3 regions of the Clostridium ljungdahlii DSM 13528 genome follow, and region 3 is predicted to be linked to each of the others. Evidence: a T-box and tRNA genes for the amino acid it is inferred to sense, from the RefSeq annotation. Region 3 holds a T-box; the other regions hold tRNA genes.
What was found. A T-box is a leader RNA that pairs with one kind of tRNA and senses whether it is charged. The one in region 3 lies ahead of CLJU_RS17105 (valine--tRNA ligase), so its partner is inferred to be a tRNA-Val.
Positions count from the first base shown of each region.

Region 1: it has a tRNA-Val gene. The T-box ahead of CLJU_RS17105 (valine--tRNA ligase) is inferred to sense a tRNA for this amino acid. The anticodon was not compared.
Region 2: it has a tRNA-Val gene. The T-box ahead of CLJU_RS17105 (valine--tRNA ligase) is inferred to sense a tRNA for this amino acid. The anticodon was not compared.

Region 1 covers NC_014328.1:4,561,595-4,566,517, reverse strand. The annotation lists gene CLJU_RS20850 (BaiN/RdsA family NAD(P)/FAD-dependent oxidoreductase) at 1-48, opposite strand, end outside; gene CLJU_RS20845 (CoA-binding protein) at 252-632, shown strand; gene CLJU_RS20840 (pyruvate, water dikinase regulatory protein) at 643-1,458, shown strand; tRNA gene CLJU_RS20835 (tRNA-Glu) at 1,684-1,758, shown strand; tRNA gene CLJU_RS20830 (tRNA-Val) at 1,774-1,849, shown strand; tRNA gene CLJU_RS20825 (tRNA-Asp) at 1,855-1,931, shown strand; tRNA gene CLJU_RS20820 (tRNA-Glu) at 2,076-2,150, shown strand; tRNA gene CLJU_RS20815 (tRNA-Val) at 2,166-2,241, shown strand; tRNA gene CLJU_RS20810 (tRNA-Asp) at 2,247-2,323, shown strand; tRNA gene CLJU_RS20805 (tRNA-Thr) at 2,329-2,404, shown strand; gene CLJU_RS20800 (ATP-binding protein) at 2,456-3,442, opposite strand; gene CLJU_RS20795 (DnaD domain protein) at 3,435-4,433, opposite strand; gene CLJU_RS20790 (NAD(P)H-dependent flavin oxidoreductase) at 4,789-4,923, shown strand, end outside.
Region 2 covers NC_014328.1:255,062-259,984, reverse strand. The annotation lists gene recD2 (SF1B family DNA helicase RecD2) at 1-1,189, opposite strand, end outside; gene metK (methionine adenosyltransferase) at 1,320-2,495, opposite strand; SAM riboswitch class I at 2,666-2,765, opposite strand; tRNA gene CLJU_RS01255 (tRNA-Tyr) at 2,845-2,929, opposite strand; tRNA gene CLJU_RS01250 (tRNA-Thr) at 2,935-3,010, opposite strand; tRNA gene CLJU_RS01245 (tRNA-Val) at 3,032-3,107, opposite strand; tRNA gene CLJU_RS01240 (tRNA-Tyr) at 3,117-3,201, opposite strand; tRNA gene CLJU_RS01235 (tRNA-Thr) at 3,207-3,282, opposite strand; gene yyaC (spore protease YyaC) at 3,532-4,080, shown strand; gene mreB (rod shape-determining protein) at 4,172-4,923, opposite strand, start outside.
Region 3 covers NC_014328.1:3,786,653-3,791,575, reverse strand. The annotation lists gene CLJU_RS17115 (ABC transporter substrate-binding protein) at 1-641, shown strand, start outside; gene CLJU_RS17110 (hypothetical protein) at 845-1,249, shown strand; T-box leader at 1,340-1,551, shown strand; gene CLJU_RS17105 (valine--tRNA ligase) at 1,636-4,284, shown strand; gene CLJU_RS17100 (bifunctional folylpolyglutamate synthase/dihydrofolate synthase) at 4,456-4,923, shown strand, end outside.

The sequences.
Region 1 (4,923 bases), 770 kb from region 3:
CATGATACCAGAAGCACCTGCACCAATTACTATGATTTCATGAAACATGTAGATACATCTCCTATTTAAAAAAATTCATTTATAGCTATATTTTAACTTACTTGTACTTTTTTTAATACAGTTTGCAAAAAAATATATATTTAACTGCAGTTTGTAATATAATAAAAACAACATTATAAACATGAACGAAGTAAAAATTCGTTTCTATAACCTTATATATTATATATTTTGTAAAAAGGAGTGTTGTCCAAATGGAAGCTGCTAATTTTCTATACTATAAGAACTGGGTAGTAGTTGGTGATGTGTCTAATGAAGAAAAATATGCTTTTAAAATATTAAGTTCTCTTAAGGGTGCAATGTATAATGCAGAGGGAGTGAATCCTAGAGATGCTAGCGGAAAGGTATACAAATCTTTAAGTGAAATACCTTTTAAAGTAGATGTACTTGATTTATGCATAAATCCTAAAACTGGTATTGATATAGTTAAAAAGGCTTTTGAGATTGGTATAGACAAAATATTAATACAGCCAGGTGCAGAAAGTGAGGAAATATTAAATTTCTGCAGTAATAATGGAATTTCTGCAGTAAAAGGATGCGCACTTGTAGAACTTACGAAAAAACATAAAGCTTAGGAGGTTTTTTATGCTTAAAATATATGCAGTTTCTGACTCTATAGGTGAGACTGCAGAACTTGTTGCTAAAGGTGCTGCTAGCCAATTTTATTCAGAGATAGAAGTACATAGGGTACCTTATATAAAGAGTTATGAGGATGTAAATGAATTTATAAATGGGTTAGAAAGCAAAGAAAATATCATGGTTATATCTACAATAGTCCTTGTAGAAGTAAGAGAATTTCTGGTTCAAAGGTGTGTAGAATGTGGTATTCCTATAAATAATATTTTAGGACCTTGTATAAGTATGGTATCAAGGATACTAAATAAAATACCTGAATATAGGCCAGGTGCTGTATGGGAAATAGATTCTGAGTATTATAAAAAGGTAGAGGCAGTAGAGTTTGCCATAAAGTATGATGATAGCAAGGATAATTCAGGAATAAAATATGCGGATGTTGTTCTTTTAGGCCTTTCTAGAACTTCTAAAACGCCACTTTGTATGTACCTTGCAAATAAGGGAATAAAAGCTTTGAACATACCGCTTATGCCGGAAGTACCTGTGCCAGAGGAGTTGTTTGAGATTGATAGAAAAAAGATTGTAGCCCTTACTATAGATCCAGTCCACTTAATCGAAGTAAGAAAACATAGAATAGATAGATACAATACTATATCTAATAGGTTTAAGTATGCAAATGAAGAAAGGGTTCTTCAGGAATTAGAATTTTCAGATAAGCTTATAAGAAGATTAAGGTGTAAGGTAATAGATGTGACAAAAAGGGCAATAGAGGATACAGCATTAATTGTAATGGAATATATAGGATACATGGAATCAAAAGGTTATTAAAGTACAAATTTTATTATAAGAAGGCCGTTTTTTGCTTTTAGATTCAAAATTATATGAGAAATTTTAAATTATGAAATTTACTTAATACGTTGATACATAAGGGATTACAAAGAAAAGCCTAAAGATGTCCAATAAAATATCACAAAAAAGTATTGACACTTTATAAAAAATTTTGTATTATAGTGTATGTCAGGTCGTCAGGTACGACTTAATAAAACAGTATAAGGCCCCTTGGTCAAGTGGTTAAGACACCACCCTTTCACGGTGGTAACAGCAGTTCAAGTCTGCTAGGGGTCACCAAGAGTAAGTATATGTGGGCGCATAGCTCAGCTGGGAGAGCATCTGCCTTACAAGCAGAGGGTCACAGGTTCGAGCCCTGTTGTGCCCACCACATATGGCTCAGTAGCTCAGCTGGTTAGAGTGCCGGCCTGTCACGCCGGAGGTCAAGGGTTCGATCCCCTCCTGAGTCGCCATTATCTATGGTTATGCATAGAGTTGATTTTTAAGTTTAACTTAAAGAGAAGTCTACACTTAAGGTGAGGGTTACTTGTTTAAGTTAAAGCTCTTAGCTTATGCTGTGTAGTAATAGTTAAAGATTTGCATTGACAATTAAATAAGGCCCCTTGGTCAAGTGGTTAAGACACCACCCTTTCACGGTGGTAACAGCAGTTCAAGTCTGCTAGGGGTCACCAAGAATAAGTATATGTGGGCGCATAGCTCAGCTGGGAGAGCATCTGCCTTACAAGCAGAGGGTCACAGGTTCGAGCCCTGTTGTGCCCACCACATATGGCTCAGTAGCTCAGCTGGTTAGAGTGCCGGCCTGTCACGCCGGAGGTCAAGGGTTCGATCCCCTCCTGAGTCGCCATATGTGCTGGCATGGCTCAGCAGGTAGAGCAACTGACTTGTAATCAGTAGGTCGTGGGTTCGATTCCTACTGCCAGCACCAAAAATAAGAATGTATTTTTAAATACATTCTTATTTTTTTTATTTAGATATTTTATTTGAAATTTTTATTTTGTATATTTTGTTTTATTCTTATGTCCTCTCCGAAAAATTTGTATAAGGTAAATTCTCCAAGCAATCTAGATGAAATTCTCTCTGAATAGCATTTTAAAATTTCTTCTAAGTCATAGTTTGTTGATACAAGCATTTTGCTTTGTTTCAATAGTTTTTTATTTAAAAGGTTAAATAGTTCAGTTTTAGAAAAATCGGTTATTTGTTCAGATCCTAAATCATCTATTATAAGTAGATCACAATTCATTAAAATATCTTCTAATTCTATGCTATTGTTGAACCTTATATCCTTTAGGTCTTTAATCAAGGATTCAGAGGTTCTATAAATTACTAAAAAACCTCTGTCTATCAATTCTTTTGCTATACAATTTGATAAGAAGGTCTTTCCAGTTCCGGCAGATCCATAAAATAATAAATTCTCGCTGCAGTTAGAAAAATTTTCTATGTATTTCCACGATGTAGATGCTATTATTTCTATATTTTTTCTAGGGCTTGTAGGATTTCCCTCACTTTTGGTGGAGGAATATAGTTGAAAGTTAAAGTTATCGAAGTTATTCTTAACTAACATATTTTTGAAGTCAGAATTGCTATAGTAAAGTTTAATAAGTTTTTGTTTGTAACAGTTGCATTTTTTGTTCCCAATGAATCCAGTATCTTTGCATTTATCACATTTATAGGACATATCTAAATAATTTACAGGATAATTATTAGATGTTAAAATATGAGCTTTTTTTATCCTTAAATCTGAAATTTTTTGGTGAAGCTCCTTTAAGTAAATATCCTTGTTTGAAACATTGTTTAATATATTTATTGATAATTTTAAGGAAAGTCTACCTATTTGATTTTGTATGTTTAATACTTCAGGTAGGTTTTTTTTAATTTCTTCCTTCCGTAAGCCTAAAGCCTTTTTATCATCGTCTCTTATTTTTTCATATATCTTCATTATATTAGAGTGATAGCTTTTAATCATTCTTATCCCATCCTAGTAGTTTTTTCTCCAAGTCTTTAAAGTCATAGTTTCTCTGTTTAAAATTGTTGAAGGTTCCTTTTGAACTTTTATTTTCTGTAATTCTCTTTACATTTTTAAAATTGCTTTTATTTACTTTCTTTAAATCCTTTTTTTCTATATCTTCTAATGTCTTAATTTTATCTTTATTCCAGCTTGTTAATATTCCATCAATATATTTAAAGTCAGCCTTATTTATTCTTTGAAAACATATATCACAAGCTTTATATATAATTTCCACTGAGAAATTATAAGCTTGAATCCATTTAGAAAGTAAATCCTCTTGAGGCTTCATTATTTCCCCATCTTTTATACCAAGATAGCCTAAAATTTTTCTTATTTTAATCCATTTATCTTCATGTTTTTTTATAAAAGACTGTGCATCATTTATATCTTTTATTTTAGCGTCAAACCAAGATATTGCAGTTTTTTCTATATATCTGCTGTTGGTTTTACCTTTTAAAGCACAGTATTGAACTAAAAGAAGTATAATCTCTGGAGAAAAATTAAAATCATTTAACCAGCTTATGTACATAGTCATTTCTTTTGAAGACAAGGTCCTACCCAAGGATTTTTCTATGTCTTCAAGCATATCTTTAATAGAAGTTTTATTTAATTCTTCAAGTAAATTTATATCATCTTCTTTTTCATTGTCTCTATCTGATAAATCTAAAAATTCTATGTTATAATTCCCCATATTGTCAACAGGTACCATTTTAATAACATTTTCGTCATTCCAGTAGTTCCAAGCATTTAAAACATCCGTTTCTAAAAGATGCAAAGCACTTGCAACAATTTGAGAGCTAACTCCTAACTCACCTGATTTGCAATATTTTAGCCCAAGCAGGTATACTTTAACAAATTCCCCTCGGGCTTTAGGCATAAACTTATCTATAAAAACGTTGCTTACAGGAGTATAATTAGCTTCAGCAGTCTTAAATACAAAAGTACTCATATATTTTTTACCTACCTTTATAAGCTTTGTTTTAAAAAGCTATCATATAAATATTATAACAAAATATAAAAAGTATAACAATGTAATACTTTTGGAATTATTTTCTATATTTAAGTTTACTAACTTTTCAATTTATTATATTATAGAGTTTAAAGACATAGTTTTAAACTATTTTATTTTAATATTATATTAAAATTACTTGATTATACTAAGGCAAATAGGATAAAATTAAATTTTAGGATATAGTAGTCTTTAATCTTAAAATTTTAAGATGCTGGACAGTTAAAAGTTTTTAATATATACTTTGAATATCAAAATATTCGAGTATCAAAAATTATTTGAAGGAGGGGGTCACATGAAATTACCTCCATTAATCATAGGAGATCTAAAAGCTAAAATACCTATTATACAAGGTGGAATGGGCGTAGGAATTTCCCTACATAATTTAGCACAGGCAGTAGCAAATGAAGGTGGCATAGGTATAATTTCT
Region 2 (4,923 bases), 1.1 Mb from region 3:
CCACTCCCATTTCAAGAAGCCTATGTATGGTCTTTGATTCTCGTTTTGTAGATTCTGACATTCTCTTTGCTGCCCTTCCCGTGGGAGCACCCATTAAAACTTTAAGCTTTGCCTTTTCAAATAATCTAATTATGCAATTAATTATTGTAGTTTTACCTGTTCCAGGACCTCCTGTTATTATCTCCACTCCATTTTCAATTGCCCCTCTAATAGCTTCTTTTTGAGAAACAGCAAAATTCATATTATTTTCCTTCTCAAAATCTTCTATCTCTTTATCTATATTAAAATCCATATCCTTATATTTAGTAAAAGCTAACATCAATATTTTTCTAGTTACACTCAATTCGCAATAATAATAGGTCATAGAAAATACACATACTTTATCTTCCCACTTCTCCAATTTTATTTTTCCATTTACAGAACTTTCATATATGTTTTCTTCCAGTTCTTTTTGAGTTATATGGAGTATGTCAACACCTTCTTTTATAAGGTTATCTATAGGCATATACGTATTTCCCAAGCTGCAAAACTTATTCACCAAATACCTTATTCCACTTTGTATCCTAAATGGAGAATTATTCTCTATTCCAAGGCTTCTTGCTATCTTATCTGCCGTTTTAAAACCTATACCACTTATTTCTTCTGTAAGGGTATATGGATTTTCTTTCACAATACTTATAGAATCTGCTCCAAATTTTTTATGTATTTTAACACACTGACTAGGAGTTATTCCATAAGTTTGCAGAAATATCATTATATTTCTCACTTCATTTTGTTTAGAATAGGATTCCTCTATTAAAGCTATTTTTTTTGCTCCTATACCTTCTATTTCTTTTAATCTTCCTATGTTATTATCCAATATTTGAAGGGTATTTTCACCAAACTTCTCTACTATTTTCTTTGCTGTTACTGGACCTATGCCCGATATTATTCCAGAGGCCAAATATCTCTCTATGCCAATAGTAGTACTAGGTATTATCTCTTCAGAAGCCTGAACCTTAAATTGATTCCCAAACTGAGGATGAAGAACCCATTCCCCTACAGCCTTCAAATTTTGTCCTTCAATTATATTAGGTATACATCCTACTATAGTTACTTCATCTTTATTTTCTCTTATTTTAGCAACTACATACCCATTATCTTTATTTTGAAATATTATACTTTCTACAATTCCTTGTAATTCTTGCATAGAATCTCTCCTACCCTTATTTGCAAACAAAATCATATATTTATAAATAATTATACCACATTAAACTTTGTCTTAATCCACCATACTAAAAAAGCTCTATATCATTTTACAATATAGAGCTTTTCATTATTTACATATATTTTTTTATTTCTTCAACCTTATCTAGCCTTTCCCAAGGTACATCAATATCAGTTCTTCCAAAATGTCCATAAGCCGCAACTTGCCTGTATATAGGTCTTCTAAGATTTAAATCTTTTATTATAGCAGCTGGTCTCAGATCAAATACCTTGTTTACTATATCTACTATTTTTTCTTCCGGTATATTTCCTGTACCAAAAGTATCTACAGTTATAGATACAGGCTTTGCTACACCAATGGCATAAGCAAGTTGTATTTCCAACTTATCTGCAATACCTGCAGCTACTAAATTTTTTGCTACCCATCTTGCAGCATAAGCAGCAGATCTATCAACCTTGGTTGGGTCTTTACCAGAAAAAGCACCGCCGCCATGTCTTCCATAACCACCATAGGTATCTACTATTATCTTTCTTCCTGTAAGTCCAGAATCTCCCTGGGGACCTCCAACAACAAATCTTCCTGTTGGATTTATGAAATACTTAGTTTTATAATCTAAAAACTCTCGTGGTACAACAGGTCTTATTACATTGTTTATTATATCTGTTTCAATTTGTTTTCTAGTTACCATTTCATCATGCTGAGTAGATACTACTATGGTATCAACTCTAACTGGCTTATTGTCTTCATATTCTATAGTAACTTGAGTTTTTCCATCCGGTCTTAGATAATCTAAAACTTTATCTTTTCTAACCTGTGCTAATCTCTTTGCAAGTTTGTGAGCAAGACTTATTGGCATAGGCATATATTCTGGAGTTTCATTTGTAGCAAATCCGAACATCATACCCTGATCTCCAGCACCTATAGCTTCTATGGCCTCCATTTCGCCTTCCTTAGCTTCTAAAGCTTTATCGACTCCCATAGCTATATCAGATGATTGTTCATCAATTGAACTTATTACTGAACAAGTCTGGCAGTCAAATCCATATTTAGCTCTAGTATATCCTATTTCTCTTACAGTATTTCTAACTATTTTTGAAATGTCAATATAACAATTGGTTGATATCTCACCCATAACCAAAACCATACCTGTAGTAGTTGCAGTTTCACACGCTACTCTTCCATAAGGATCTTGTTCCAGTATGGCATCTAAGATAGCATCTGAAATCTGATCACACATTTTATCTGGATGGCCTTCTGTAACTGATTCAGATGTAAATAGTTTTCTCATTTTCTATACCTCCCATGTAAAAATATACTTTTCTTACAATAAGTGAATTAATTCTATTGCATTAAATGCTAATTTAAATCCTATATTCACAATATAAACTGAAATACCTAAAGTGGCATATCAATTAAAAAAACCTCTTCGATAAGAAGAGGTTAAATAACTTAACTACTCTCTTATCTTGCAGAATACTGCAGGAATTGGCACCTTGGTGATTTTCACTGGTTGCCGGGTTTCATAGGGCCTTGTTCCCTCCGCCTCTCTTGATAAGAGCTATAATATAATTTTTTGATTTATTAAGATTATAAAATTTTTATAAAATAAAAAACACCTAAAAGTGCCTTTATATTTATGGTGGAGGAAGATGGATTCGAACCATCGAAGTCACTGACAACAGATTTACAGTCTGCCCCCTTTGGCCACTCGGGAATTCCTCCGCATTTGGTGCTGGCAGTAGGAATCGAACCCACGACCTACTGATTACAAGTCAGTTGCTCTACCTGCTGAGCCATGCCAGCTTATTCTATTATTATTCTAAATGGTGGGCACAATAGGGCTCGAACCTATGACCCTCTGCTTGTAAGGCAGATGCTCTCCCAGCTGAGCTATGCGCCCTTATATTTATGGTGGAGGAAGATGGATTCGAACCATCGAAGTCACTGACAACAGATTTACAGTCTGCCCCCTTTGGCCACTCGGGAATTCCTCCATGTTTGGTGCTGGCAGTAGGAATCGAACCCACGACCTACTGATTACAAGTCAGTTGCTCTACCTGCTGAGCCATGCCAGCTTATTTTATTACCCTACGCTCTTTAAAACAAGAACGTACTCAACGTAAATTAGTATACAGTTTTATTAACTTATTATCAAATTTAATATATGATTAAATTTTAATATTATATATATCTTTCTCCATATTTCTCTATATTTCTTTCAAAATCATATTCACTTAATTTAACTTTAATAATTTGTATAAACTCATCATATAAATTATATATAGTGTTCTTCACAAGTACATACATAAAAGAAGGTGAATATATTGAATAAAGCAAAAACTAATTATAAAGATCCCTTAGCATATTACAAGCTTGCCTATTTTTTAAAAAATTACATTAATAACGATACCATAATTGTATGCATTGGTACAGATAGATATATAGGGGACTGTCTGGGTCCCTTAGTAGGTACACTTTTAAAGTGCAAACATTTTCCTCTACCTGTCTACGGTACAATCTCAGATCCTATACATGCTTTAAACATTGAAAGCAAACTGAATAAAATAAATTTACTTCACCCGCATAAAAACATTATAGGAATAGATGCTTGCTTAGGTGATCTAGAAACTATAGGCGATATTCAAGTAAGAGACTTTCCAGTTCATCCTGGCAAAGGTGTAGGGAAATCTCTCCCGGATGTAGGGAATTCCTCAATAATAGGTATAGTTGATTCAAATAGCAGTGAAGATTTATTTAATAATTCCAGCAGCAATATACGTCTTAATTTAGTTTTAAGTATGGCTGAAGTAATACTTTATTCATTAATTCATTCATATTATTTATATTACAACAACATATTTATTGATATTTAACTATGTCTAACATTTTAGTGTATATAAGAAAATTAAAATCTAACTTATTAAAAAATACATAATACTAAATAAGTTAGATTTTTTCTTTGTTTTAATCTATTAACGTTATATCATCGCCGCTAAAAACTACTTCCATTTTGTCTAAATATTCAAGTACTTTACCTGTACCCAGTGCTACACATGATACTGGTTCTTCTGCAACATAAACAGGTACGTTAGTTACTTTTTGTATTAAATTACTCAATCCATTTAAAAGTGCACCTCCACCAGTCATAAAAATACCTTTATCAGCTATATCAGCTGATAATTCTGGTGGTGTTTTTTCCAGTACTGCACGAGTTGTATCTGCTATAGAATTTACAGTTTCTTTTAGTGCTATTCTCATTTCCGCAGAAGATACCGTTATATTTTTAGGAAGTCCTGTAATTAAATCACGACCTCTTATTTCCATACTTACTTCTTCATCTCTATCAAAAGCAGATCCTATTTTTATTTTTAAATCTTCCGAGGTTCTTTCACCAATCATCAACTTATGTTCTTTTCTCACATATTTCATTATGGCTTCATCGAACTTATCACCTGCAACTTTAATAGAAGACCTTACAACTATTCCTCCAAGTGAAATTACTGCTACATCAGTGGTTCCTCCACCTATATCTATTACCATATTTCCACTTGCCTTAGTTATATCAATACCAGCTCCTATAGCTGCTGCCAGTGGTTCTTCAATTAAAAATACCTTTTTTGCGCCTGCATTTTTAGCCGCATCAATTACAGCTCTTTTTTCAACTTCAGTAGCTTCACATGGAACGCAAACAACTATTCTTGGTGAAGATATTCTAT
Region 3 (4,923 bases):
GAAAAGCGGAAAAAAACTTTGATTGGAAATCTGTAAAAGGTAAAAGTATAATTGGAGGAAGACCTGGCGGAGTTCCTGAAATGGCTCTGGAGTATGTATTGCAGAAAAATGGAATTCAACCTGGAAAAGACGTTAACTTGATGACTAATATTGCCTATACTGCAACAGGAGGAGCTTTTAAATCGAAAACAGGGGATTATGTTGCACTTTTTGAACCAACAGCTAGTATGCTTGAAAAAGATAAAACTGGATACGTAGTTGCTTCAGTAGGTAAATCTGCTGGTGTGCTTCCGTATACCTGTTATTTTTCAACTAAATCCTATATGGAAAAGAATCCACAGACTATACAAAAATTCACTGATGCAATTCATCAAGGACAAATATGGGTTCAAAAACACAGTGACAAAGAAGTGGCTGAGGCTATAAAATCATTTTTCCCTGGAACAGATGAAGATATCTTGATTTCTGTAGTGAAAAATTATAGAGCTATAAATGCCTATGCGACTACGCCAGTTATAAAACAGCAGGATTTAAACAGGCTTGAGGATATAATACAAAACTATAAACCTAGTTTAATACCTTCAAGACCAGACTTTAATAAGATAGTTAATAACTCTTTTGCAGAAAAAGCTATTAAATAATTTATATACATCAATAGATTATTAGTAATTGAAAATTACATTTAAGTTAAGAATTAATAGTGAAAAATGAGTGAAAATTAATTATAACTATTAATTCTTAACTATTAATTTTAAATTTAAACTCTGCTTACACATAACTTTTGATATAATGGAATAAAATACAATTAGTCTTTTTACTGCATAAATGGTAGGTGGTGTATGTTTTGAATAATGAATATTTAGATTATATAGAAGATTATGCTCGAAAGGTTGATTTTAAGAAAATAGGAGAAGATCCATTTTATTTTGAAAAGGTGTATAGGGATATAGGTATGAAATTTGAAGATCTATATGGAGCTTCATATAATGAAATGGATGAAGCATATATTCCAGGAACTTTGTTAAATGCAGATAATGAAAAATTTATTGCTGTATTTTTTATAGGAGTAAGAAATGGTGGCATAAATTATAGAGCTATTATATTTCATCCTAAATATGGTCTTGTAGATGAAGATGATTTTCAAGATGTATTATCGGAAGAAGAATACCTTTCTATGATACACTATAAATATAGATTGTGTGTAAAATTATTGAATGATTCGCCAGGAAATATGTTTAAAAAATACTAGTTGTATAAGATTGATGTATATAGGAATTTACTATAAAAATTCTTGACAGGTTGAAAAATAACGTTATAATAGAACTATATAAATTTGAATTTGTTAACTGTGAAAAAGAGGATTAGAGATAATGGAGTATAAAGAGAGGAAAATCTGTTAGTTGAGAGGTTTTCTATATGGATTATCTTGAAGGTAGCTTTGGAGTTTCTTTGCTGAAATAACAGTAGGTAAAGACGGTTTTCTTAATCGTTATTTTTTAAGAGCCTGTATTTACAGGAAAAAAGGTGGCAACGCGGGTCTTCGTCCTTTGTGGATGAAGGCTTTTTTTGATTTAAGAATGTAAATACTTGAATTGGTATTAATATTAGAATATCTAATAATTAGGAGGAGATTTGATGGCACAAAAGAAAGAAATGGCAACTACTTATAACCCAAAAGAATTTGAAGACAGACTTTATGATCTTTGGCAAGAAAAAGGATATTTTACACCCAAAGCAGATAAAAATAAAAAATCGTATACAATAGTAATACCACCTCCAAATATTACAGGAAAATTGCACCTTGGACACGCGCTAGATGATACTATACAGGACATAATAATAAGAACAAAGAGAATGCAAGGCTACAGTACACTATGGCTTCCGGGTGAAGATCATGCAAGTATTGCAACTGAGGTAAAAGTTGAAAAAGAACTTCTAAAAAATGGAATAGAAAAAAAGAAAATAGGAAGAGAAAAGTTCCTTGAAAAGACTTGGGATTGGAGTAATGAATACAGGGGAAGAATAAGAAATCAGGTAAAGAAGCTTGGTTGTTCTACAGATTTTACAAGAGAGCGATTTACTATGGACGAAGGTCTCAATAAGGCAGTAAAAAAGTTCTTTGTAAAACTATATAATGATGGCCTTATATATCAAGGAAATAGGATAATAAACTGGTGTCCTAAGTGTCAGACAGCTATATCCGATGCGGAAATCGAGTATGAAGAGCAGCAGGGACATTTCTGGCACATAAAATATAAGATTGTAGGCAGCGATGAATACCTTGAAATTGCAACTACAAGACCTGAAACAATGTTTGGAGATACAGCCATTGCAGTTAATCCTAAGGATGAAAGATATAAGCATTTAGTAGGAAAGAAAGCTATACTTCCAATTATAAATAGGGAAATACCTATAGTTGAGGATGACTATGTAGACATGGAGTTTGGTACAGGAGCAGTTAAGATAACACCAGCCCATGACCCTAATGACTATCATGTAGGAAAGAGACATAACCTTCCTGAAATAATAATAATGAATGAAGATGGAACTATAAAATTACCTGGGACAAAATATGATGGACTTGATAGATATGAAGCTAGAAAGTTAGTAGTAGAAGATTTAGATAAGCAGGGATATTTGGTTAAAATCAAAGAACATGCACATAATGTAGGATGTCATGACAGATGTGGTACTACTATCGAACCTATGCTTTCAAAGCAGTGGTTTGTAAAGATGAAATCATTGGCAGAACCTGCTATTAAGGTTGTAAGAGATAAAAAGGTTAAATTTGTACCTGAAAGGTTTGAAAAGACTTACTTCAACTGGATGGAAAACATTCAGGACTGGTGTATTTCAAGACAGCTCTGGTGGGGACATAGAATTCCTGTTTGGTACTGTAAGGATTGTGGCGAAGTTATAGTAACAGACGGAGAAGCTACGAAATGTACAAAATGTGGTTCAACTAACTTAGAACAGGATAAAGATGTACTGGATACCTGGTTTAGTTCTGCATTATGGCCTTTCTCAACACTTGGATGGCCAGATAAGACAGAGGATTTGAAATGCTTCTACCCTAACAATACTCTTGTTACAGGATACGACATAATATTCTTCTGGGTTGCAAGGATGATATTCTCAGGTCTTTACTGTATGGATGATATTCCTTTTGAAAATGTACTTATACATGGTATTGTAAGGGATTCTCAAGGAAGAAAAATGTCAAAATCCCTTGGAAATGGTGTAGATCCAATAGAGGTAATAGATGAGTATGGGGCAGATGCTCTTAGATTTACCCTTATTACAGGAAATGCACCAGGAAATGACATAAGGTATTATCCAGAAAGAGTTGAAGCATCTAGAAATTTTGCAAATAAAATATGGAATGCTTCAAGATTTGTACTTATGAACATAGATGAAGATTTGATGAGTAAGTATAAAGACTGCAAAGATTACAGTGGTGCAGACAGATGGATAATGTCTAAATTAAATACTCTTGTAAAAGAAGTTACAGACAACATAGAAAAATTTGAACTTGGAATAGCTTCTCAGAAATTATATGATTTTATATGGGGAGAGTTATGTGATTGGTATATAGAACTTGTTAAACCTGTTATGTATGGTGAGGATGAAAAAGCTAAGGGTGTAGCATACAATGTATTAAACAATGTATTATCTACAAGTTTGCAGCTATTACATCCTGTAATGCCTTTTATAACTGAAGAAATATATACTCACCTTTATACAGAGTATGAATCTATAACTATATCAAAATGGCCAGAATATGATGAAAGCCTGAAGGATTTAAAGGCAGAAAAAGATATGGAATATATTATAGAGGCTATTAGAGAAATAAGAAATATTAGAACAGAAATGAATGTACCATTTTCCAGAAAAGCAAAAATCATGGTTCATGTAGCTGAAAAAGATGCATATGAAGCTTTTCAAAATGGAGAAGATTATTTCAAAAAATTAGCTTCTGCTAGTGAAGTTGAATTTTTAAAAGATAAAAATGATGTACCAAAAAATATAGTATCAGCAGTAACTAGAGGAGCAGAATTATTTATTCCACTTTTTGATCTAGTAGATATGGATAAGGAAATTGAAAGACTTAATAAGGAAAAGGAAAAACTAGAGGCAGAAATAAAGAGAGTAGAAAATAAACTTTCAAATGAAAAATTTGTTTCCAAGGCACCGGAAGCTGTGGTAAATGCAGAAAGGGAAAAAGGAGATAAGTACAGAGAAATGCTGAATACTGTAATTGAAAGATTGCAGAATATCAAGTAATTCTAAGACTCAGGTGGAGTTTTGCTAAGAGGAATACCTCTATCTCCATCAGAGTCTTATTAACAGTATTTTTAGTGCCTTTAGCACTTAAAATACGTTATTATTTAGGAAAAGAACTTATCTAGGGACGCAGTCGTTGGATAAAATAAAAAAATGTGGGGATGTGTTACTATGAATTATGATGAAACAGTTGAGTATATAGAAACTACTGCTAAATTTGGAAGTAACTATGGACTTGATAGGACAGAAAAGATGTTAGAGCTTTTAGGTAACCCACAGAAGAAAATAAAGACAATACATGTAGCGGGTACCAATGGAAAAGGTTCTATTACGGCAATGATAAATAGAATACTAATGGAAGCAGGATTTAAGGTAGGTATGTACACTTCACCTTATTTAGAAGTGTTTGAAGAGAGAATTCAGATAAATGGTGTCAATATACCTAAGGATGATTTGAGTAGGGTAGTAACCAAGGTAGCAGAAGTTGTTAAAAAGGTTATTGAACTCGGGTATGAAAACCCTACCGAATTTGAGATAATTACCTGTACTATGTTCTATTATTTCTATGAGCAGAAAGTTGATATAGCTGTAGTTGAAGTGGGACTTGGGGGAAGACTTGATGCCACAAATGTTATGGCA